One region of the Pantoea phytobeneficialis genome, then DNA from elsewhere that is predicted to be linked to it. Evidence: predicted binding sites of a transcription regulator. Region 1 holds the regulator's gene; each other region holds the start of a gene.

Region 1 (7,661 bases):
CTGGAGTTGGGGCCGCAGCGCAGGGGGATGCCATGGCTGTGTCATATTCATCGCACCCTGTTTCAGGATCTCTACAGTTGGGCCGGTGAGCTGCGCACGGTAGATATCTGGAGCGACGAGACGCCATATTGTCACTGCGCCTACATCGAGAAAGAGGGTAACAACCTGATGAGTGCACTGGCGGATGAAGACGGGTTGAGCCATCTGGCGCAGGATGAATTTGTCAGGCGTCTGGCACATTACTACTGCGAGATTTATGTGCTGCATCCGTTCCGGGCCGGGAATGGCCGCGCACAACGCATCTTCTTCGAGCAACTGGCGTTGCACGCAGGCTATTTGCTGACGTGGGATAAACTGGACCGTGATAGCTGGCGTGCGGCGATTCGCGAGGCGGTAGGTGGCGATTTAACTCTGCTCAGTGCGCAGTTTGCAAAAGTGGTAAGCCCCGCCCGCTAAAATGCGTAGAATAGCGGCGGTTTGACCTGCCTGAGGGCGCTATGCTGCTGTTAATCGATAATTACGACTCCTTCACCTGGAATCTCTACCAATACTTTTGCCAATTGGGTGCTGACGTCAGGGTGGTGCGCAACGATGCCATCACCCTCGACGAAATGGAGGCGCTACCGCTCACTCATCTGGTGATTTCGCCTGGCCCCTGCACTCCGGATCAGTCCGGCATCTCGTTGGCGGCGATCCGCCGTTTTGCTGGCCGCTTACCGATCCTTGGCGTATGCCTTGGCCATCAGGCCATTGCCCAGGTGTATGGCGCGCAGGTGGTACGCGCGCGTCAGGTGATGCACGGCAAAACGTCGGCGATTCGCCATAACGACAGCGGTGTCTTTCGTGGGTTAAATAATCCGCTCAACGTCACCCGTTACCATTCGCTGATTGTGGCGCGCGCGACCCTCCCTGAAGAGTTCGAAATTACCGCCTGGAGCCTGCGTGATGGTGAACCGGATGAGATCATGGGATTCCGCCATAAAACGCTGCCACTCGAGGGGGTGCAATTTCACCCGGAAAGCATCCTCAGCGAGCAGGGCCATCAGCTTCTGGCGAATTTCCTGAAGACTTAAGTTGTGTTTGCCTTTGTGTGATTTTTTATGCATATTTTGTGATTATAATTTCACGTCAGCTCAACAAATAATCCGATGAGGTAGGCAATGGCAGCAGAAAAGCTAGCGGTAACCCGGGAAACGTTCGATAACGTTATTTTGCCTGTTTATGCACCAGCGCAGTTTGTGCCGGTAAAAGGCAAGGGCAGCCGAGTCTGGGATCAACAGGGCAAAGAATATATCGATTTCTCTGGCGGCATCGCGGTGACTGCGCTGGGCCACTGCCATCCGGCGCTGGTGGAGACACTGAAAACCCAGGGGGAAACCCTGTGGCACACCAGCAATGTGTTCACCAATGAACCGGCGTTGCGTCTGGCGAGTAAACTGATTGCCGCGACCTTTGCTGATCGCGTGTTCTTTGGTAACTCCGGTGCCGAAGCTAACGAAGCCGCGTTTAAGCTGGCGCGCTACTACGCCTGCAAAAAACACAGTCCGTTCAAAAGCAAAATCATCGCCTTCCATAACGCTTTCCACGGGCGCACGCTGTTTACCGTATCAGTGGGTGGTCAGCCGAAATACTCCGACGGCTTTGGCCCGAAACCGGCTGATATCGTGCATGTTCCCTTCAACGATCTGGCGGCGGTAAAAGCGGTGATCGACGATCACACCTGCGCCATCGTGGTCGAACCGATTCAGGGCGAAGGCGGTGTGATGCCTGCCACTCCTGAGTTTATGCAGGGCCTGCGTGCCTTGTGTGATGAGCACAACGCGCTGCTGGTGTTGGACGAAGTGCAGAGCGGCATGGGCCGTAGCGGCAAGCTGTTCGCTTACGAACACTACGGCATCACCCCGGATATCATCACCACCGCGAAAGCGCTGGGCGGCGGCTTCCCGGTAAGCGCGATGCTGACCACCAATGAAATCGCCTCGGTGATGGCTCCCGGCGTGCATGGCACCACTTACGGCGGCAACCCGCTGGCCTGTGCGATTGCCGAAACGGCGCTCGACATCATCAACACCCCTGACGTGCTGGACGGTGTTGAATCACGCCGTCAGCAGTTTGTGGAAGCCTTGAAAGCGTTGGATAGCAAATTTGACCTGTTCACGGATATTCGTGGCAAAGGTCTGTTGATCGGTGCGGCATTGAAGCCGCAGCATGCCAGCAAGGCGCGTGACATTCTGCATGCCGCTGCCGCCGAAGGTCTGATGATCCTGACTGCTGGCAATGATGTGATCCGTTTTGTACCGTCACTGGTGATTGAACCGACCGATATCGAAGAGGGTATGGCGCGGTTCGCAGTGGCTATCGAGAAGGTGCTGGCGGCGTAACTCAGTTTTTCACCCGTAGTCCGGTCAGCCAGCGGCCATGATGTGGTCGCTGGCTCCATGCCAGAGAAGAGATGGTGTGCATCACGTTCAGGTGTTGCAGAATGCGCTTCACATGCTGCTCGACAATCGTTACCGCCCCCTCATTGATGTTTTCCGGTGCTTCCAGAATATTGCTGTCGTTACCGGGGCCATCATGCTCCAGCCGCTGCTGACAGCGTTGCAGCGCGATCTCACAGGATTGCAGATACCTTTCCGCCAACTTAGGCGTCAGCATGGTATGTTCGCGTGCCAGGATAGTCATGGCGTTGATGTGTTCGACAATAAACTGACTGTGCGTCACCCAGAGCCGCATATCTTTCAGGTACTGCGAATTGAAGCCCGGCTCGGTCATCGCCTGATTCAGCGAGTTAAACATGGCGTTATGCGCCTGGTTGACCTTGATGCGCTGATACGCCAGTTTCTCCGGTGACTGCTCCGGTCCGAGCAATAATTGCATCGCTTCCTGGTCGGCTTCCAGCGCATCGTGCGCATTCTTACGCAGTAAGCCGCTCTGCCACTGCGGCCACAGCCAAATCATGCCGCCAAAGGCAATCAGACATCCCATTAGCGTATCCATCATGCGTGGCAGCAGGAACTGCGCGCCATTCAGTGACAGCAACTGGAGCGAATACACCGCCGTCACCGTAAAGCCAATCATTGACCAGCCGTAATATTTACGTGTCACCAGATAGCTGGCGAGGGTGATCGCCAGCATAAACAACAGGGTGATGGATTCCGGTACGTCAAAGCGTAACGAGGCGGCAGCAATCAACAGCCCGGCAAAGGTGCCGAGCGCTCGGTGTTGAATTCTTACCCGAGTGGCGCTGTAGCCATTCTGGCTGACGAACATGGTGGTCATCAGAATCCAGTAAGGTTTGGGGATGTTGAAGAACAGCGCCAGCGCGCTACCAAACATCAGCATCACGGCAAAACGTGCAGCGGTGCGTAAGGCGGGGGATTTCAGCGACAGATAGCTGCGCAGCGCCGGAAAAAACGGCAGACGCCGTTGGCGATCGGCCATCAGATCACGGGTATACAGCGGTTTCTGGGTGCGCAGCACGCGCGCAATGCGGCTGAAGTGATACAGGCAGAAATTCCCCACCGGATTGTCCGGGTGCTGGCGGGCAATTTTTTCCAGCGCACCCAGCTGCTTATCCATTTGAAACCGTTCCGGCAGCTGGTGATACAAAATGGCATCGGCCAGCAAGCGCAGACGGGCGGAGATGGTCTTGGCATTCCAGCGAATCACCGCTTCAGCATGGCTCTGCTCCACCAGCTTTTGCACTTCTTCCGGCTGATGCAGGCTGACGGAGATATGTTCCTGCAAATCGAGTGCCACCTGAAAGGCACGCGTCAGGCGTTTATGGCTGTTATCGCGGCTGGCCGACAGCATATGCATTTGCTGGTAGCAGGTGGTGATCAGATCTACCGCTTTTTGCTGGCGTGCCAGCAACGGCGGCAGCGCTTTCTCCGGGTCGGTCAGCTGCGTCAACAGGGTATATTTGGCATCGCAATAATCCGCCAGCTCACGGTACAGCAGGCTCAGCGACTCGCGCATCGGCTGCTCTTTCCACAGCCAAAACCAGAACCAGTTGAACAACCCATACCACAAGGTCCCGCCGATATAGAGCAGCGGAGGCACCCAGATCGGCATACGTCCCACCAGGCTCAGGGTAAAGATGGAGGCAATCAGCGTGGCGGGTAACAAGCGGCCATGCAACGGGCTGATCTCACCCGTCACGCCCACTAATAGTGGCAGCACCAGCAGAATCAGCGGCAGGGGGACGTGATAATCCGTCAGCCACTGGATCAGAAAGCTGCCGGTCGCAAACAGGGAACCGCCAATAATCAGGCGTTTAAAAAAGCGTTTATGGGGCGTATCAAGACCGGCGATGTTGCAACAGGCGGGCACTAAGGAGAACAGCAAGCCTTTTTGCAGGTCGCCAAACAGCCAGCCGAGGGCCACGGGCAGGCACAGCACCAGCGTTTGCCGCAGGGCATAGTTCACTTCGGGATGATAGATGATTCGACGCCACATCAGCTCATCGCAGACAAAAACGGCGTGATGCTGCCATCACGCCGTGGGTGAGAAGAAATTAGCGGGTGCCGTAAACGACGATGGTTTTACCATGTGCGGAGATCAGGTTTTGATCTTCCAGCATTTTCAGAATACGGCCAACTGTCTCGCGTGAGCATCCGACGATCTGACCAATTTCCTGACGGGTGATTTTGATCTGCATCCCGTCCGGGTGGGTCATGGCATCGGGCTGTTTGGCCAGATTGAGCAGCGTCTGCGCAATGCGACCGGTCACATCAAGGAAGGCAAGGTTGCCCACTTTTTCTGATGTCACCTGTAGGCGACGCGCCATCTGCGCCGAAAGACGCATTAAAATATCCGGGTTTACCTGAATCAGCTGACGGAATTTTTTGTAGGAAATTTCAGCCACTTCGCAGGCAGTTTTGGCTCGTACCCAGGCACTACGTTCCTGACCTTCTTCAAACAGGCCAAGCTCGCCGATGAAATCCCCCTGATTGAGGTAGGAGAGAATCATCTCTTTGCCTTCTTCATCCTTGATCAGCACCGCAACGGCACCTTTCACGATGTAGTAGAGCGTTTCCGCTTTCTCACCCTGATGAATCAGGGTGCTTTTGGATGGATATTTGTGAATATGGCAATGGGACAGGAACCATTCGAGTGTAGGGTCTGTTTGCGGTTTGCCGAGAACCATTCGCTATTATCCTCTGTTGTAATCGTGCCCAAAACACAGGGGGCAGTTTTCCCTGTCAGGCGGTGAAATCGTAGAGCGCTTCCTGTTAAGGAAAATTATTCGGGTGGACTCTTAAGCCAGGCTTCTGATTCTTCCCGCCTTCGTCTATTGCGACGAAAATATTTTCAGCTCTGTTTGTAGCACAGCTTTTGCTAGCTGTCTTCTGTTGTCTCGCTTCAGCAAAAGGGCGATTAGTCTGGATTGCTGTTTCTCAGGTGAAAGCGTACTCTGGCGGCAAATCAGCCTATTCAGGAGAAAGAATAATGCAGGCACGGGTTAAATGGGTGGAAGGGCTTACCTTTCTCGGAGAATCCTCATCAGGTCACCAGATATTAATGGATGGCAATTCGGGCGACAAAGCACCGAGCCCGATGGAGATGGTGCTGATGGCGGCAGGCGGTTGCAGCGCGATTGACGTCGTGTCGATCCTGCAAAAAGGGCGCAATGATGTGAAGGATTGTGAGGTCAAACTGACCTCGGAACGTCGTGAAGAAGCGCCACGCATTTTCACACATATCAACCTGCATTTTATTGTTACCGGCAAAGCGCTGGGCGATAAAGCAGTGGCGCGGGCGGTTGATCTGTCGGCTGAAAAATATTGCTCGGTAGCGATTATGCTGGGCAAAGGGGTAGAAATCACCCACAGCTACGAGGTTATTGAACTCTAGCCCGGTCGTAACGGCGCGATAAATCGCGCCGTTACGGTTATGTTTGATTATTCGATGCGTTTGCCTTCAATCAGTCGCTGCACCAGCGGCGTCATAATCAGCTCCATCGCCAGACCCATTTTGCCGCCGGGCACCACCAGGGTGTTCATATGCGAGATAAAGGAATCCTGAATCATCGCCAGCAGATAGGGGAAGGCAATACCTTCCAGACCACGGAAATGGATCACCACAAAGCTTTCATCAAGTGATGGAATTTCACGCGCAGCAAACGGGTTAGACGTATCGACGGTGGGTACGCGCTGGAAGTTGATATGGGTGCGTGAGAACTGCGGGGTGATGAAGTTGATGTAATCTTCCATCGAACGCACCACCGAATCCATCACCGCTTCGCGTGAATGGCCGCGCTCGCTGGTGTCGCGAATCAGCTTTTGAATCCACTCAAGGTTGACGATCGGTACCACACCTACCAATAAGTCGACGTGTTCAGCCACGTTGTGCTGCTGCGTCACCACCCCGCCGTGCAAGCCTTCATAAAACAACACATCGGTGTTTTCCGGCAGCGGCTGCCACGGGGTGAAGGTACCCGGCACCTGATTCCACGGCACGGCCTCGTCATAGGTATGCAGATATTTGCGCGACTGACCAAGACCGGTTTTACCGTATTGCTTAAAGGTTTGCTCCAGCAGGCCAAAATCGTTGGCCTCCGGGCCGAAATAGCTGATATGACGGCCAAGGTCGCGCGCTTTGCGGATCGCCATGTCCATCTCAGGGCGCGTGTAGCGATGAAAACTGTCACCTTCGACCTCCGCCGCATGCAGGTTCAACTGCTGGAATATTTTGCGGAAGGCAAGGCTGGTGGTGGTGGTTCCGGCGCCGCTGGAACCGGTAACGGCAATGATCGGATGCCTGGCTGACATAACAAAGCTCCCTGTGAAGTCCGGCGATGAGCATTGTTAGCACGAAAAGCCGGGATGTGCATTAGCCGCGAAATTCACCGCGTGCCATGATATTGACGGTTTCGTGCAGTTCTGACCACACCAGTACTGCGTCACCGCGTTCCAGCTGGCGACGCACATCAGCGACTTTTTGCGCCAGACTGCGCTCCTGTTCACCGTAGTCGGTGCCTTCGCGTAATACAAAGGCTTCGATCAGGTTTTCCAGCGTTTCAGCTTCAAGTTGTTGCCACGGAATAATCACGATCATACATCCAGGTAAGTTGATAGCCACTGCGGCACGCGTTGTTCCAGCCACATTTGCGGTCGTAGCAGCGTACCGCCAACAAAGCCGACATGGCCGCCTTGCTGCGTCAGCTGATATTGAATCGAGGACGACAGTTGCTCCGGCTTCGGTATTACTGCGTCGGTCATAAAGGGATCGTCCTTAGCATGGATGATCAGCAGCGGTTTGCGTACCCCGGTCAGCAGCGGCATCGCGCTGGCACGATGATAATAATCGCCTGCGTCGACAAAACCGTGTGCTCTGGAGGTGACGGCATCGTCAAAGTCGCGCAGGCGGCGCAGGGCGCGCAGTTCGCGTAAATCGACCGGCAGGGTGCCAGGCCAGGCTTTCAACTTACGTTTAGCGTTCTTTTTCAGCTGCGTCAGCAGGTAGTGCTGATAAAAACGTGAGAAACCGTTCTCCAGCTTCTGGCTACAGGGTTCCAGCAGCAGGGGCGCAGAGATGGCGACTGCGGCATCCAGCGGCGCATCATGTCCCTCCAACCCGGTCAGACATGCCAGCATATTACCGCCCAGCGACACGCCGACGGCGGTGGTGGGGACATCGCCCCATTCCCGCTTTAACCA
Region 2 (7,661 bases), 890 kb from region 1:
TGACGCAGGGCAGCCAGGGGGGATTGCAGTTGCCAGCGCGCGGCAAGGAAATCGGCCAGCAGCGCCACATGTTGAGCCGATGACAGCATAGCTTCCGCCGCTGTCGCAAAGGCATCTACCGCGGAAGGAAGCGACGTGATGGCAGAGGATGGCAGCGGTAAGGTGACCTCGGCCTGAGCAACATCGACCGCCAACAGCAAATAACCAGGGCGGTGTTGATACAGGGCTTCACCCATCACGCGATCGATTTCCTGTACCGCATTCTCTGCGGTCAGCACCGCGCTCGCCGCACTCACCTCCTGCGCCATACGGCTGAAGTGACGGAAATCGCCATCGCCCAGAGAATGATGGACACAATCCCCCTGGCTCTGTACCTGGCTGGCCGGTGCACCCACGATATGAATCACCGGTACATATTCGGCGTAACTGCCAGCGATACCGTTGATCGCACTTAACTCGCCGACGCCGAAAGTGGTCAGCAAGGCGGCAGCGCCGTTACAACGGCCATAACCATCCGCCGCATAGGCCGCATTCAGCTCGTTAGCGCAGCCGACCCAGGTGATATCGGGATGCGCAATGACGCTATCGAGAAACTGTAAATTGTAATCCCCCGGCACGCCAAACAGGTGCCGGATCCCCGCTTGCTGTAAACGCATCAACAAAAATTCGCCAACTTTGAGGGTTTTCATGCGCAGCGACTCCTTGGTGGGTTATATCTGGAGTATTAGCGATGCGGCTGAATTGGTTAGATTTTCAACATCATTTCTCAGAATGATCTGGCAACAGAACGTTACGATGACGGAAAAATCCGTAAGTTGCGATCGCCGACGCGTTTGCCATTAGTGTAAACGCATACACTGCTATGCTGATGACACTTTCTCCCCCTTTGAGACAGGAACGCTGCATGAGTGTTTTTCCCCATCCCGAACGTTATCAACAGATGCAATATCGCCGCAGTGGTCGTAGTGGCCTGAAACTTCCAGCGATTTCGCTTGGCTTGTGGCACAACTTTGGCGACAGCACCCGGGTTGATAACAGCCGCGAACTGCTGCGCCACGCTTTTGATTGCGGCATCACGCATTTTGACCTGGCAAATAACTACGGACCGCCGCCGGGATCGGCTGAAGAGAATTTTGGGCGCATTCTGCGGGAGGATTTCCGTGGCTATCGTGATGAGTTGTTAATCTCCACCAAAGCCGGTTACACCATGTGGGATGGCCCCTATGGTGACTGGGGTTCGCGCAAGTATCTGATTTCCAGCCTCGATCAAAGCCTGAAACGCATGGGGTTGGAATACGTGGATATCTTTTATCACCATCGTCCGGACCCGGAAACCCCGCTGGAAGAAACCATGCGGGCGCTGGATCAGGTGGTGCGCCAGGGCAAAGCGCTGTATGCCGCCATCTCAAATTACCCGGCAGAGCGCGCCGCTGAAGCGATTGCCATTCTGCGCGACCTCGGTACGCCCTGCCTGATTCACCAGCCACGCTACTCGATGTTTGAGCGCGCGCCGGAACAAGGGTTGCTGGATGTATTGGGCGACAATGGCGTCGGCTGCATCGCCTTCTCACCACTGGCTGGTGGCGTTCTGACTGACCGTTATCTGCAAGGTATTCCCGAGGATTCAAGGGTGGCCAGCGGCAGCAAATTCCTGCGTGAAGACCAACTGACACAGGAAAAAATGGCCAAGGTCCGTGCATTGCAAAACATTGCACAGCAGCGTGACCAGAAACTGGCGCAGATGGCGCTGAGTTGGGTGCTGCGTGATACCCGCGTCACCTCAGTATTGATTGGTGCCAGTAAAACTGCGCAAATTGATGATGCCGTTGCCATGCTGAGCCAGCCTGCGCTGAGCGAAGCAGAGTTAGAGGCCATCAACGCGATTCTGGTGTAACCGCTTTCCCGCCCGGCCAAAGCCGGGCTTCCCTTCCGGCAGAAAACTCTTATTTCAGATTATCCTCAATGTATTCAGACTACGTCTTAAGGTCTTTTTGGTCCGATCTGGCAGACTAGCGCAACGGTAGCAATCGATAAGCTGCCGGAAAGGAGAATTATGAAACGTGGAATTTTGTTTGCCGCTTTGCTGGCAACGCTGTCCCCACTGGCACTACACACAGCCCATGCCAGTAGTGCCACCATTAATCTGGCCCCTGGCATCACCCTGCATTTAGGCGATCGCGATCATCGAGGTTACTACTGGGATGGTGGCCGCTGGCGCGAACCGCGTTGGTGGAATGATCGCTATCGTTATCACGATCATCGTTGGTGGCGTCATGAGGAGTGGCGTCGACATGAGGCGTGGAAACGCGAGCAGGAACGTCGCCGTCATGAGCGCTGGCGTTATGAGCATCGTCATGACCATCATGGACATGGTCACGGCCATGACCACGGTCGCGACCGTTACTAATTTCGGCTTATTCCTCTGCGCAATAAATCGCGCCGCTACAACAAAAAGGTGTGCATCTGCACACCTTTTTTATAATCCCAGCGCCTGCCCGACCAGCAGATAAATATTCAGCGCCACCACTAACCCGACAATCACCCAACCGACGGTTTGCATCAGACGTGAGTTAACCATCTCAGCCCCCATCAGCTCACGGTTGCCGGTAAAAAACAGCAGCGGCACCAACGCCAGTGCGATACCGAAGCTCAGCAGCACCTGACTAAACACCAGAATGCGTGTCGGATCCCAGCCTGCCCAGATCACAATAAAAGAAGGCAGCATGGTAATAGCGCGACGTAACCACAGCGGAATCTGGAAACGGATAAAGCCCTGCATGACCACCTGCCCGGCGAGGGTTCCCACCACCGTAGAAGACAACCCTGCTGCCACCAGACTCAGACCAAATACCGTCGCCGCAGCATGGCTTAACAACGGTTGCAGCGTCAGATACGCCTGATCCAGATCGGCGATGCCGGTGTGACCGCTGAAGTGAAACGCTGCCGCTGCGGTTGCCATCATCGCCAGGTTAACAAACCCGGCAATGGTCATGGCAATCGCCACATCCAGTTTGGTGGAGGAGTAACGCTGTCCTTTGGTGCCCTGATTACCGTATTGCGTCAGTGCCGAATGCAGATAAATCACATGCGGCATAATGGTGGCACCGAGTACGCCGGCAGCAAGGAATACCGCATCCGCCGTCGGCAAGGATGGCAGCGCCATGCCGGTAATCAACTCGCTGACTTTGGGCTGAGAGAAGAACAACTCAACAATATATGCCGCGGCCACAAACAGCAGCAACCCGCCAATAACCAATTCGAGGGGCTTTTGTCCACGATTTTGCAGCATTAGAATCAGGAAGGTCGCGATACCGGTCAGCACCGCCCCCTGGAAAAGCGAGATACCAAGCAACAACTTAAAGCCCAGCGCGGCACCGATAAATTCGGCCAGGTCGGTCGCCATAGCGATGATTTCGGCTTGTACCCAGTAAAACCATACCGCCGGACGTGGGAAGCGATCGCGAATATGTTCCGCGAGATTTTTGCCGGTAGCGATACCCAGCTTAGCTGACATGAGCTGAATCAGCATTGCCATGATATTCGCCCAGACCACCACCCACAGCAGTTTGTAGCCGTACGCAGCCCCCGCCTGAATATTGGTGGCGAAATTGCCGGGATCGATATAACCGATAGCCGCGATGAAGGCCGGTCCCAGCAAGGCAAGTTTTATGTTTCTGGCTCCGCGAGCAGCGCGCTCAGCGGTGCGGCTTTCTGACATAGTTTTTGACCCTGTCTTAACGCTTGTTGACCCGAACAGGTTACGGGGCAGGCGCGGCAAGTGAAATATGGTTATAGTTATCGCTTTAATAGATAGTGCTATAAAGTATAGCCTTTGCTATACATTGCGGTAAAGCCAGGTTTTGCCAAAATGTGTGCAACAGGAATCAATCTACCCTCGGCTCATTTTATAGACAATGACTTTGTGGTTATTTTTGTTGTAACAAGTGTGTGAAGAAGTTGTGATGGTTGAGACTAATCTTAAAAATATGTCGATAGTTAATACTTATAATGTGGTTTAGATCTCGTTTTTAAGTAACGCGTTACATAGAATACGCAGCAAAATACAACCCTCCTCAAATTTGGAGCCGACATGTCCCATATTTTGCACTTTCTTTTGGCATTGGTGGTGGTAGCCGTGCTGGCCTTATTGGTCAGTCACGATCGTAAAAGCATCCGTATTCGCTATATCGTTCAGCTTCTGGTGATTGAAGTTCTGTTGGCCTGGTTCTTCCTGAACTCTGAAGCGGGTCTTGGCTTCGTGAAAGGGTTTGCAGGCCTGTTTGACCATCTGCTCAAGTACGCCGCAGAAGGGACTAACTTCGTGTTCGGCAATATGAATGAAAAAGGCCTCGCCTTCTTCTTCCTGAATGTGCTGTGCCCGATTGTGTTTATCTCCGCCCTGATCGGTATTTTGCAACATTTCCGCATCCTGCCGTGGGTGATTCGTGGCATCGGTACCGTGCTGTCAAAAATCAATGGCATGGGCAAGCTGGAATCCTTTAACGCCGTCAGCTCTCTGATTCTGGGACAATCAGAAAACTTTATCGCCTATAAGGATATCCTCGGCAAAATGTCACAGCGCCGCATGTACACCATGGCGGCTACCGCGATGTCCACAGTGTCTATGTCGATCGTTGGCGCTTACATGACCATGCTGCAACCCAAATATGTGGTTGCCGCGCTGGTACTGAACATGTTCAGTACCTTTATCGTGCTGTCGCTGATTAACCCGTACCGCGTCGATAGCGAAGAAGATCTGCAATTGCAGGACCTGCACAAAGGTCAGAGCTTCTTCGAAATGCTGGGCGAATACATCCTTGCCGGTTTCCGTGTGGCGATTATCGTTGCGGCGATGTTGATCGGTTTTATCGCCCTGATTTCCGGCCTGAATGCGCTGTTTGATGTGATCTTCGGCATCAGCTTCCAGGGCGTGCTGGGTTATGTCTTCTATCCGTTTGCCTGGGTGATGGGCGTGCCTTCCAACGAAGCGTTGCAGGTTGGCAGCATCATGGCGACCAAACTGGTTTCTAACGAATTCGTGGCGATGATGGATCTGCAAAAAATTGCCGGTCAGCTGTCACCGCATGCGGAAGGTATTCTGTCAGTGTTCCTTGTCTCCTTTGCTAACTTCTCCTCTATCGGGATTGTGGCAGGTGCGATTAAAGGTCTGAACGAAGAACAGGGCAACGTGGTGTCCCGCTTCGGTCTGAAACTGCTGTACGGCTCTACCCTGGTGAGCGTGCTTTCCGCTGCGATTGCCGGTCTGGTGCTGGGCTTCTGATGTTAAAGGCGGGCTTCGGCTCGCCCTTCTCTTCTTTATTATTCCTATCCGTTATATCTCCTTTTTTTACCCCGCTCTCCGCGCCTGACGCTGCTTCACGTCAAAACGCAAAACCTTTGCACAATATTGAATTTCCGTTGCCACCGCCCGCGCCCGTAGCTTTTCTCCATGACTTCACATCAGGAGAACACTATGAGCATTCAGTTTCTTGGCATGATTGGCCACCGCCTCGCCTCCGAAATCATTCCAGCCAACGGCCCGTTATTTGATAAAGACTACATCGCCCGCTTCGCCCGCGCCCATGAAGACGCCGGGTTTGACCGCATCCTGGTCGGTTACTGGTCCGATCAACCGGACGGTTTTCTCGTCACCGCCCATGCCGCCGCCCATACTTCGACGCTGAAATTCCTGCTGGCCCATCGCCCAGGTTTTGTGGCACCCACCCTTGCCGCGCGCAAACTGGCTTCGCTCGATCACCTCACCGATGGCCGCCTGGCGGTGCATATCATCAGCGGCGGCAGCGACAGTGAACAACGCCGCGATGGTGATTTCCTCAATAAAGCCGAACGCTACGCGCGTACCGATGAATTTCTGACGGTGCTGAAGCTGAGTCTGGAATCGACGCAACCCTACAATCACCAGGGAACGTTCTACCAGGCCGAGCAGGCGTTCTCCGCGATTAAGCCGTTGCAGAAAAAGCTGCCGATCTATTTTGGCGGTTCGTCAGCAGAAGCGATTGATGTCGCGGCACGCCATGCCGATGTGTTCGCCTTGTGGGGCGAACCGTTGAAAGGCGCAGAAGAGACGGTGCGCAGCGTTCGTGCTGCCGCCGCAAAACAGGGGCGGGAAATTGATTTCAACATTTCTTTCCGCCCCATCCTCGGTAGCACCGAAAAAGAGGCCTGGGAACGTGCCGAGTACATTCGCGAAACGGCCGGGAAACAGTTGGCGGAAAGCGGTTATACCTTCGGCTTGCCAAAACCACAGAGCGTCGGTGCACAGCGCTTGTTAGCTGCCGCCAACGAGGGCGAACGCCACGATAAAGTGCTGTGGACCGGCGTCGCCAAACTGGTGCAGGGTGGCTACAACTCCACCGCATTGGTTGGCACGGCCGAACAGGTGTCTGACGCGCTGCTGGATTACTACCGCCTCGGCATCCATAACGTGCTGATTCGTGGTTTCGATCCCCTTAACGATGCGGTGGAATATGGCCGCGAATTGCTGCCACTGACGCGCGAAAAAGTCGCGGCTGTCGATCGCCATGAAAAAAGGAGTGCCTGATGCGGCTGGCTGCTTTATTTGCCGGTCTGACGCTGGCGCTATCGCTTAATCCGTTGTTTGCCGCCGAGAAAGTCACTTTGCGCCTCGGTGATGTAAAGGGTGACCGCTTTGCAGCGCTGAAGGCGTCTGGCGAGCTGACCAACCTGCCTTATGACCTTAAGCTCACGGCATTTGACTCCGGTGCACCGGTGCAGGAAGCGCTGAACGCCGGGGCGTTGGATGTCGGTTTCACCGGCGATCTGCCGTTCCTGTTTGTCTATGCTGCGGGGGCCCCGGTGAAAGCGGTAGGTGCGTGGCAAAACAACCCGGATAGTATCGCCCTGCTCACTCGTCCCAATGCCGGGGTGCACAGCTTGCAGGATTTGAAAGGCAAGCAAATTGCGGTGAATCGCGGCGGCTGGGGCCATTATCTGATTCTCGGTTTGCTGGAACGCGCGGGCCTTAAGCCCAGCGACGTGACGTTGCGCTTCCTTGGTCCGGTGGATGGACGTGCCGCGTTAACCTCGGGTGCCGTGGCCGCCTGGGCACCGTGGGAACCTTATATCGCAACCTCTACCGCCGTCGATGGTACGGTGCGTGTGCCACAAGGCGGTGGCAAGGGCATTATGTCGGGATATTCCTATGCGCTGGCGCGTGATGAGGCACTGAGTAACCCGGAAAAACGCAAAGCCATCGCCGATTTGCTGGTGCGCTTAGCCAAAGCGCAGGTTTGGGCGCAGCAGCATCCCACTGAGTTCGCCCAGGTTCTGGGAAAAAACCTCAATATGCCAACCAGCATTACCGCCAGTTGGATCGCTGATGCGCGCATTCGTCCGTTGGTATTCGATGCCAGCCTGATTGGTACGCTGCAAAAATCGGCGGATTTTTTCCACCGTTACCAGGTGTTGCCAAAGCAGGTTGATGTCAGCAAAGCGTTTGATTTCAGCCTCGCCGCCGGGGCCAATCAGGTGGCAAAAAGCGTTCAGGGGGATAAATCATGAGTGAACTTCAGCATCACCGGTTACGTACCTTTGTCGGCAATCTGGCGCAACTGCTCGATAGCCATCCTGATGAGCAATCTCTGTTGCAACGCGCCAGTGCCTGGCTGGCTGAGTTGATC
Region 3 (7,661 bases), 720 kb from region 1:
ATCAGGAAATAATGGTGCGAATTGTTATGTCACGAACGCCGAATTAAATGATCTTCATCTCTTCTGGTAAGAACAAATCTCAGCATTAAGTCAAATAACAACGGCCTTAATGTTGTTAGCGATTTTCTGTACCTGACGGGTAGTGGTAAACGCTGCGGCTAATATCCAGCAAGCGGCAACTGCGACGTGTGCCTATGTCGAAGGTGGTTTGCAGAAAGTTAACAGCCTGGCGTTTTTCATTGGTGGTGAAGAAATTTTTCAGCACGCTTTGCAGCATCTCCTTATCAGAGCTGAGTGTCTGCAACTCGCGGGTGAGTGTTTGAAGTTTGTCTTCTAACTCTTTGATTTTTCTTCCCTCCTCAGAAGAGAGTCCAGAGAATTTTTTCTTCCAGCTATAGAAAGTGGCTTCGGAAATGCCAAGCTCCTCACAAATCTCCCTGACTTTCACTCCTGTTTCAGAAGCTTTAATGGCATTTGTGATTTGCTCTTCGCTATATCGTGACTTTCTCATAAATGCTATTACCTTTCTTATCAATTAGTGGATGAGAATTACTGTATTAATATCTGGTACTGCAAAAACACTATTAATGCAGTATTAAAGTGCGCGATTAGAATTGCGAGGGTTAAATTAAGATATTTAGAATAAATATCATCATGGGATAAGTCTTATTTTATTCTGATTGCCATTGAACGCCTTCCTGGTGTTGGGTTTTTGATATAGATTCATTTCATCCCAAATGCGGAAAAATTATACATTCATCGGAAAAACGGCATAACCTGCTTGCAAAAACGCCAGGATATGCCAGTAGCTTTTTGGTCAATATTTTGACTGAAATCGGTTACATCCACAGGGTTTCGCGCCGGATTTAATCAGAATTATCCTGAATTCATTGTCTGAATCCTGACGCGAGTCCTCTTTTTCGGACCAGCATGGTTTGAAGATATTAATTTAAGTCAGGCCCAATTAGCGCTTGTTTAATTCTTTCAAGGACGTTGTACCGAAAGTAGTTGCAGTAAGTAATACTAAGGACGAGTTGATGAAATTAAGCGTAATGTCAAATGCCGCCTGGATGATGTCTGAGAAGATCGTCTCGGTTTTCGGCGTCATATTTGTGACTTCCTATGTGGCAAAATCCTTCGGCCCGACGGTGTTCGGCCAAATGGCGTTTTCCACCTCACTGTTTTCTATGGTGCAGACCGTAGCGATGTTTGGCACCGAAACGATACTGTTCAAAACCATCAGCAAAAGTGAGCCAAAAGGTGTGCGCCTGATGAACGTGGCACGCACGTTGCGATTTGCGCTCCTGGTATTGACCTCGGTGCCGGTGTTGATTTGGGTCTGGTACAACATGCAGGAAAACTTTCTTGCGTTTGCGCTGGCTTCGTTCATCGCTTCGGTATTCGTTACCCAGGACACGTTCAGCGTGTATAACAACGCGCGTCTGGCTTCACGGCTCAATACCATTGCCAACTCAATCGGTCTGCTGCTGGGTTTTTCACTCAGTTTCGCCATTGCCTGGTTCCGGCTCAACCCCATCTGGCTGACCTTATCGATTGTGGTGGTGACGTTGGTTCCCTACGCCATCAAACGCTACAACTTCTACCGTGAAAACCAGGAGCAGGCACCTGCACGCAGCAAACGCGGCGCTTATCTGCGTTATCTGCTGTATGCCGGTTTACCGTTGGCGATCTCCAGCATTTTTATTTCGGTACAGGTGAAAACTGCGCAGATGTTTCTGGTGGGTATCGCCTCGGCGCGTGAGCTTGGCTTGTTCGCCGCCGCCAACACCATATCGGCCTCATGGACCTTCATTCCATTGGCCATTATCACCTCCAGCTTTTCAGAGATTTTCAGGGAGCGCGGCAGCGTTGCTATCAAGCTGACGGCGCGCCTGAACGGTTATGTTTTGGGTGTTTCATTGCTCTTGTTACTTGTCATCGCCTTATACGGCGAAAAAATCATCATTGCTTTGTATGGTCACGAATACACGCAGTCAGGAAGTCTGATTACCGTGTTGTCGATAGCGTCCAGCTTCTCCGCAATGGGAACCGTGGCGTACCGCTACATGGTCAAGGAAGGAGGGTTTAACTATCTGCTCAGAAAAATTATCTGCTTGATGGCGATCAGCCTGCCGCTCTCGTGGTGGCTTATTCAGGGCTACGGCATCATGGGGGCCGCCTGGAGCGTCTTCATTACTGAACTTCTGTCCCTTACGGTGATGAATTACTTCTTCAGAAATGGCGCCATTTTTAAGATTCAAGTTTCCTCGCTCAACTACAAAACCTACAAATGAGGTTAGATATGCTCAAGTTGAAAGATGAACTCAGACGAAGTGTGCGGTATTTCATCAAAAAAATGCCCTGGGCTTACCAGGACCGTCTGTACTACTTCCGTAGGTTTCGTCGGTTACCCAATTTGCGTCAGCCCAAAGTGTTTAATGAGAAGGTGCTGTATCGCAAGTTTGTCTATGGCGATTACCAGAACTATGGTCGCCTGTCGGATAAATACTCGGTGCGTGATTACGTTGCTGAGAAGGTGGGCAGCGAATATCTGATCCCGCTGGTGTATGAAACCAGCGATCCTCATTCACTGCATACCCTGTCGAGCTGGAAAAATACGGTCATCAAACCGAACCACGGTTCGAATATGGTCGAAATCCTGTTGGAAGAGCCAGATGCGCTGAAGAAACAGCAGATCATCAGTAAATGCCAAACCTGGTTGAAAAAAGACTATGCGGATGAAGCGCGCGAGATCCACTACCGCTATATCAAACCGCGCATTCTGGTAGAAAAATACATTGGTGATGGGAAAAACGCGCCCATTGATTACAAGTTCCATATGTTTAATAAACGTGATGGCAACTTTGAATATGTGCTTCAGGTGATTTACAACCGATGTAGGCCGTTGTTATCCATGAACTTTTACGTTAACAATTTAGACGAGGCGTATCACAAGATTCGCGATACCGGCCTGGATATCTCGCCGCAAATGGCCGCGTTACAGCACGCGTTAGTCTTGAGCAAGAAGCTGGCAAGTGATTTCGATTATGTGCGCGTTGACTGGTATATCCACGAGCAGCAGGTTTTCTTTGGTGAGCTGACCTTTACGCCTGGCGCGGGGATGGTCACCGGGCTGGATCGTGGACTTAATCAGATGATGGGTGATATGTGGATTCAGGACCGTCTTGGTGCACAGACACCCGACGGAACGGTGGAGGATGTCAACATCCCGGCCGTATTGAAGAAAATTTGAAATCACACAGCAAAATAAAAAACCCCGCAACGCGGGGTTTTTTATGGGTAGCGATCAAGGCATTGGCCAGTCAGCAGGCGTCTGGCTCATCACCTCAACAAAGGCATTTTTGGAGATTTCCATAAAGTTATGCAGATTCTCCATACTGAGGGTGATCCCCATCAGGCCAGTGACAAACCAGCAGGACATACCCAGGCCGATTCCGCCGCACATCAGCGCCATCACATGGTGGCTGTTCTGACGAAAACGAATTTTCAGGGTGCTGGCGAAAAACATCATTACTGCGCTCAGCAATTCCCAGCGCATAACGATAAGACTGGTGGTTAAAGTAGCCATCTGCAACGAACCTCTATGAATCAGTAACATCCCTGACATTCATCGGACATCACTGGCGGCAGAGAAGGAAGGTCAGGGAGGCCCTTCAGGCCGTCGAACTACGCATTAAACTGTGACTTGGGTCACATTATATCATCCGATTTGAAAGTTTGAACAAAATTTATACCTGGTATGGTAGAAAAAAATTTATCGATGCTGGTAGAGGATTCGCGCGATAAATCGCGCCGCAACGACAGCATGCGGAAATTTATGGCGTAGCCACGGATTTATCGCGCACGTATCGGCAGCGTAAGGAAATTTATGGCGTTGCCACGGACTTATCGCGCACGTATCGGCAGCGTAAGGAAATTTATGGCGTTGCCACGGACTTATCGCGCACGTATCGACAGCGTGCGGAAATTTATGGCGTTGCCACGGATTTATCGCGCACGTATCGGCAGCATGCGGAAATTTATGGCGTTGCCACGGATTTATCGCGCACGTATCGGCAGCGTAAGGAAATTTATGGCGTTGCCACGGACTTATCGCGCACGTATCCGCAGCGTAAGGAAATTTATGGCGTTGCCACGGACTTATCGCGCACGTATCGACAGCGTGCGGAAATTTATGGCGTTGCCACGGATTTATCGCGCACGTATCGGCAGCATGCGGAAATTTATGGCGTTGCCACGGATTTATCGCGCACGTATCGGCAGCATGCGGAAATTTATGGCGTAGCCACGGATTTATCGCGCACGTATCGGCAGCGTAAGGAAATTTATGGCGTTGCCACGGACTTATCGCGCACGTATCGGCAGCGTGCGGAAATTTATGGCGTTACCACGGATTTGTAGCGGCGCGATTTATCGCGCACGAATAGACAGGGCAGGGAGCGCCCGCGCGGGGCGCGCAGGCAAGGTTAGCGAACCGGGCAGCACTCGCCGGTAGTACGCTGGGTAAAGCTGGCCATATTCTCGTTGCAATCAAAGCTCACCAGACGTGGGCGCTGAATCATCGCCTGGCGACGCATGGTATGGCGATACGCGGTGGGCGTTTGCGAGAACTGACGGCGAAACACGCGGGAAAAGGTTTGCTGTGAGTCGTAGCCGTACTGCATAGCGATATCAAATACCGGACGTTGTGTCTGACGCAGAGCCTCAGCGGCCAGCGTTAAGCGGCGTTCGCGGATATAACCGCCCAGCGTTTGTTTCGTCACGGTACGGAACATACGTTGCAGGTGCCATTTGGAATAACCTGATTTCGCCGCTACTTCATCAATCGACAGGGTTTTATCCAGATTCTGATCGATCCAGTGAGTCAGTGAATGAATGATTTCCTCTTGCATCATAACCACATCCTTCTGAGTAGAGATTCGAAGTTTCAATGGGGAGCGAGTATAATTCCTCAAGTTAACTTGAGGTAAAGAGCGAAATGAAAAAAGAACGCAACTACCCGAAACCGGTGCTGACGCCGGGTGAAGTGGCGAAGCGCAGCGGTGTGGCGGTGTCGGCTTTGCACTTTTACGAAACCAAAGGATTGATCTCCAGTACGCGTAATAACGGCAACCAACGGCGTTACAGCCGTGATGTGCTACGCCGCGTGGCGATCATTAAAATTGCGCAGCGCATTGGTATTCCCCTCGCCACGGTCAGCGACAGTCTGATGCATGTGCCGGCTAACAAGCGCATGTCGACCCAGGAATGGGATGCGCTGACGCAGCACTGGCGTGAGGAACTGGATAAACGCATCGAAACCCTGACGCGGCTGCGTAACGATCTTGATGGCTGTATCGGCTGTGGTTGCCTGTCAATGCGTGACTGTCCATTGCGTAACCCTGGCGACCGTTTGGGCGAGCAAGGTTCAGGGGCGGTTTTGCTCGATCCGCAACAGGACGAGCAGAAACGCTGAGGCGACATCATCTATACTTGCTGGTCCAACCATTGGTCAGGAAGCCATGATGATCACTGTTCACCATCTTGAAAATTCTCGTTCACATCGGGTGCTGTGGCTGCTGGAAGAGCTGTCAGTGCCTTATCAGATCAAACGTTACCAACGTGAAGGCACCCTGCTGGCACCCGAGTCGTTGAAGAAAGTCCATCCGTTGGGGAAATCTCCGGTGATCACCGATGGCAATCGCGTGATCGCGGAATCTGGCGCAATCCTGGAGTATCTGGCCGACAAATATGACGCCGAATATCGATTAAAGCTGTCCGATGAAGATGCGCAAATTGCGGCGCGTTACTGGCTGCATTACGCCGAGGGGTCGTTGATGCCCCTGCTGGTGATGAAACTGGTGTTCGGGCAGTTGGGTAAAAAACCGGTGCCCTGGCTGTTGCGCCCGGCCGGTAAGGCTCTGAGCGCCGGGATCCAGAAAGCCTGGCTGAACAAGCAGTTGAGATTACATGGGGATGTGATTGAACAGCACCTGAGTCAGCACCCTTACTTCGCCGGTAATCGTTTTAGCATCGCCGATATTCAGATGAGTTTTCCGCTGCTGGCGATGCGTGCGCGTACCGGCCTGCGTGATATGCCTGCCAGTCAGCACTGGCTGGAAGGGCTGGAACAACGCGCCGCCTGGCAGCGGGCGATTGAGCAGGGTGGCCCGATCAATTTCAGCCAATAATCATGTTGCGCAACCCGGCTATCATTTGGTTGCGCAACAAAAATGCGCATAAAAATTCCTATAATTTCCAGTCTGTTCCACTGAAACTCGCGCACGCCGGGGCAGCGAAACTACGTTGCATTTCTGTTATGCAATGAGGATTATCCTGTATCGATGCAGATTAGCAGTTGAAAATCTCAGGCCAATCACCGGATAATCGTTTGCCTTTTTTCTGAGTTCCCCCTTTTACGACCAGAAATACGCGACTACGTAAACGTTTGCGTTGTTTCTCCGTTGGAGAAACGTGCACCAGGATGGCAGGCAAACGTCAGTCGTGCGGCCACTCACAACAGCAAAAATTCAGAGGATTAATTATGTCTGGCGAATCTCGCCCGGCCAGTGGAAAACTGGACGGCTGGTTCAATATTTCAGCACGCGGCAGTAGCGTGCGTCAGGAAGTGCTGGCGGGCTTAACCACCTTCCTGGCGATGGTCTACTCCGTCATCGTGGTACCGGGTATGCTCGGCAAAGCGGGCTTCTCACCGACCGCGGTATTCGTCGCTACCTGCCTGGTGGCGAGTTTCGGTTCGATCATCATGGGGTTGTGGGCCAACCTGCCGATGGCGATTGGCTGCGCTATCTCGCTGACGGCGTTTACCGCCTTTAGCCTGGTGCTAGGTCAGCACATCAGCGTGCCGGTGGCGCTTGGTGCGGTGTTCCTGATGGGGCTGCTGTTCACCCTGATCTCGGTGACCGGCATCCGAGCATGGATTCTGCGCAACCTGCCAATGGGCGTAGCGCATGGTACCGGCATCGGTATTGGCCTGTTTCTGTTGCTGATCGCGGCTGACAGCGTTGGCCTGGTGGTGAAAAACCCGGCGGCGGGTTTGCCGGTTGAACTGGGCCACTTCGCCTCCTTCCCGGTGATTATGGCGCTGGTGGGTCTGGCGGCGATCTTCGGGCTGGAGAAGCGCCGTGTCCCTGGCGGCATTTTGCTGACCATTGTGGCGATCTCGATTGTCGGACTGATTTTTGATCCGGCAGTGAAATATCAGGGGCTGTTTGCCATGCCGAGCCTGAAAGATGCCAGCGGTCAGTCGCTGGTGTTCAGCCTCGATATCATGGGCGCGCTCAAACCCGCGGTGCTGCCGACGGTGCTGGCGCTGGTGATGACGGCGGTGTTTGATGCTACCGGCACCATCCGGGCGGTGGCCGGCCAGGCTAATCTGCTGGATAAATACGGCCAGATCATCAATGGTGGCCGCGCCCTGACCACCGACTCTGTCAGCAGCCTGTTTGCCGGTCTGCTGGGCGCTTCCCCGGCGGCGGTCTATATCGAATCGGCGGCCGGTACGGCGGCGGGCGGTAAAACCGGTCTGACGGCGGTGGTAGTGGGTCTGTTGTTCATGGTGATTCTGTTTATGTCGCCGCTGGCGTATCTGGTGCCGGCGTATGCTACTGCTCCGGCGCTGATGTATGTCGGTCTGCTTA

The links. Region 1 encodes CRP, which controls carbon source genes, mostly activating them, when cyclic AMP is high. Its sites were predicted from a motif close to ATGTGANNNNNNTCACAT; they were not measured.
Region 2: the regulator CRP is predicted to act here: its motif matches at 4,009-4,026, upstream of CTZ24_RS14390 (NupC/NupG family nucleoside CNT transporter).
Region 3: the regulator CRP is predicted to act here: its motif matches at 3,700-3,717, upstream of CTZ24_RS01675 (YjcB family protein).

What each region holds. Positions count from the first base shown of each region.
Region 1 covers NZ_CP024636.1:3,985,510-3,993,170, reverse strand. The annotation lists gene CTZ24_RS18625 (putative adenosine monophosphate-protein transferase Fic) at 1-456, shown strand, start outside; gene CTZ24_RS18620 (aminodeoxychorismate synthase component II) at 498-1,073, shown strand; gene argD (bifunctional acetylornithine/succinyldiaminopimelate transaminase) at 1,161-2,381, shown strand; gene CTZ24_RS18610 (YccS/YhfK family putative transporter) at 2,383-4,458, opposite strand; gene crp (cAMP-activated global transcriptional regulator CRP) at 4,517-5,149, opposite strand; gene CTZ24_RS18600 (OsmC family protein) at 5,452-5,856, shown strand; gene CTZ24_RS18595 (phosphoribulokinase) at 5,904-6,773, opposite strand; gene CTZ24_RS18590 (YheU family protein) at 6,835-7,053, opposite strand; gene CTZ24_RS18585 (hydrolase) at 7,056-7,661, opposite strand, start outside.
Region 2 covers NZ_CP024636.1:3,095,712-3,103,372, reverse strand. The annotation lists gene CTZ24_RS14410 (thiamine pyrophosphate-binding protein) at 1-689, opposite strand, end outside; gene mgrA (L-glyceraldehyde 3-phosphate reductase) at 905-1,894, shown strand; gene CTZ24_RS14400 (DUF2502 domain-containing protein) at 2,054-2,407, shown strand; gene CTZ24_RS14395 (Nramp family divalent metal transporter) at 2,477-3,757, opposite strand; gene CTZ24_RS14390 (NupC/NupG family nucleoside CNT transporter) at 4,091-5,281, shown strand; gene CTZ24_RS14385 (LLM class flavin-dependent oxidoreductase) at 5,474-6,562, shown strand; gene CTZ24_RS14380 (ABC transporter substrate-binding protein) at 6,562-7,542, shown strand; gene CTZ24_RS14375 (cysteine dioxygenase family protein) at 7,539-7,661, shown strand, end outside.
Region 3 covers NZ_CP024636.1:373,705-381,365, forward strand. The annotation lists gene CTZ24_RS01660 (transposase) at 116-511, opposite strand; gene CTZ24_RS01665 (MATE family efflux transporter) at 1,038-2,294, shown strand; gene CTZ24_RS01670 (ATP-grasp fold amidoligase family protein) at 2,303-3,253, shown strand; gene CTZ24_RS01675 (YjcB family protein) at 3,308-3,589, opposite strand; gene CTZ24_RS01680 (hypothetical protein) at 3,890-4,306, shown strand; gene soxS (superoxide response transcriptional regulator SoxS) at 4,488-4,916, opposite strand; gene soxR (redox-sensitive transcriptional activator SoxR) at 5,000-5,476, shown strand; gene CTZ24_RS01695 (glutathione S-transferase family protein) at 5,526-6,191, shown strand; gene CTZ24_RS01700 (NCS2 family permease) at 6,545-7,661, shown strand, end outside.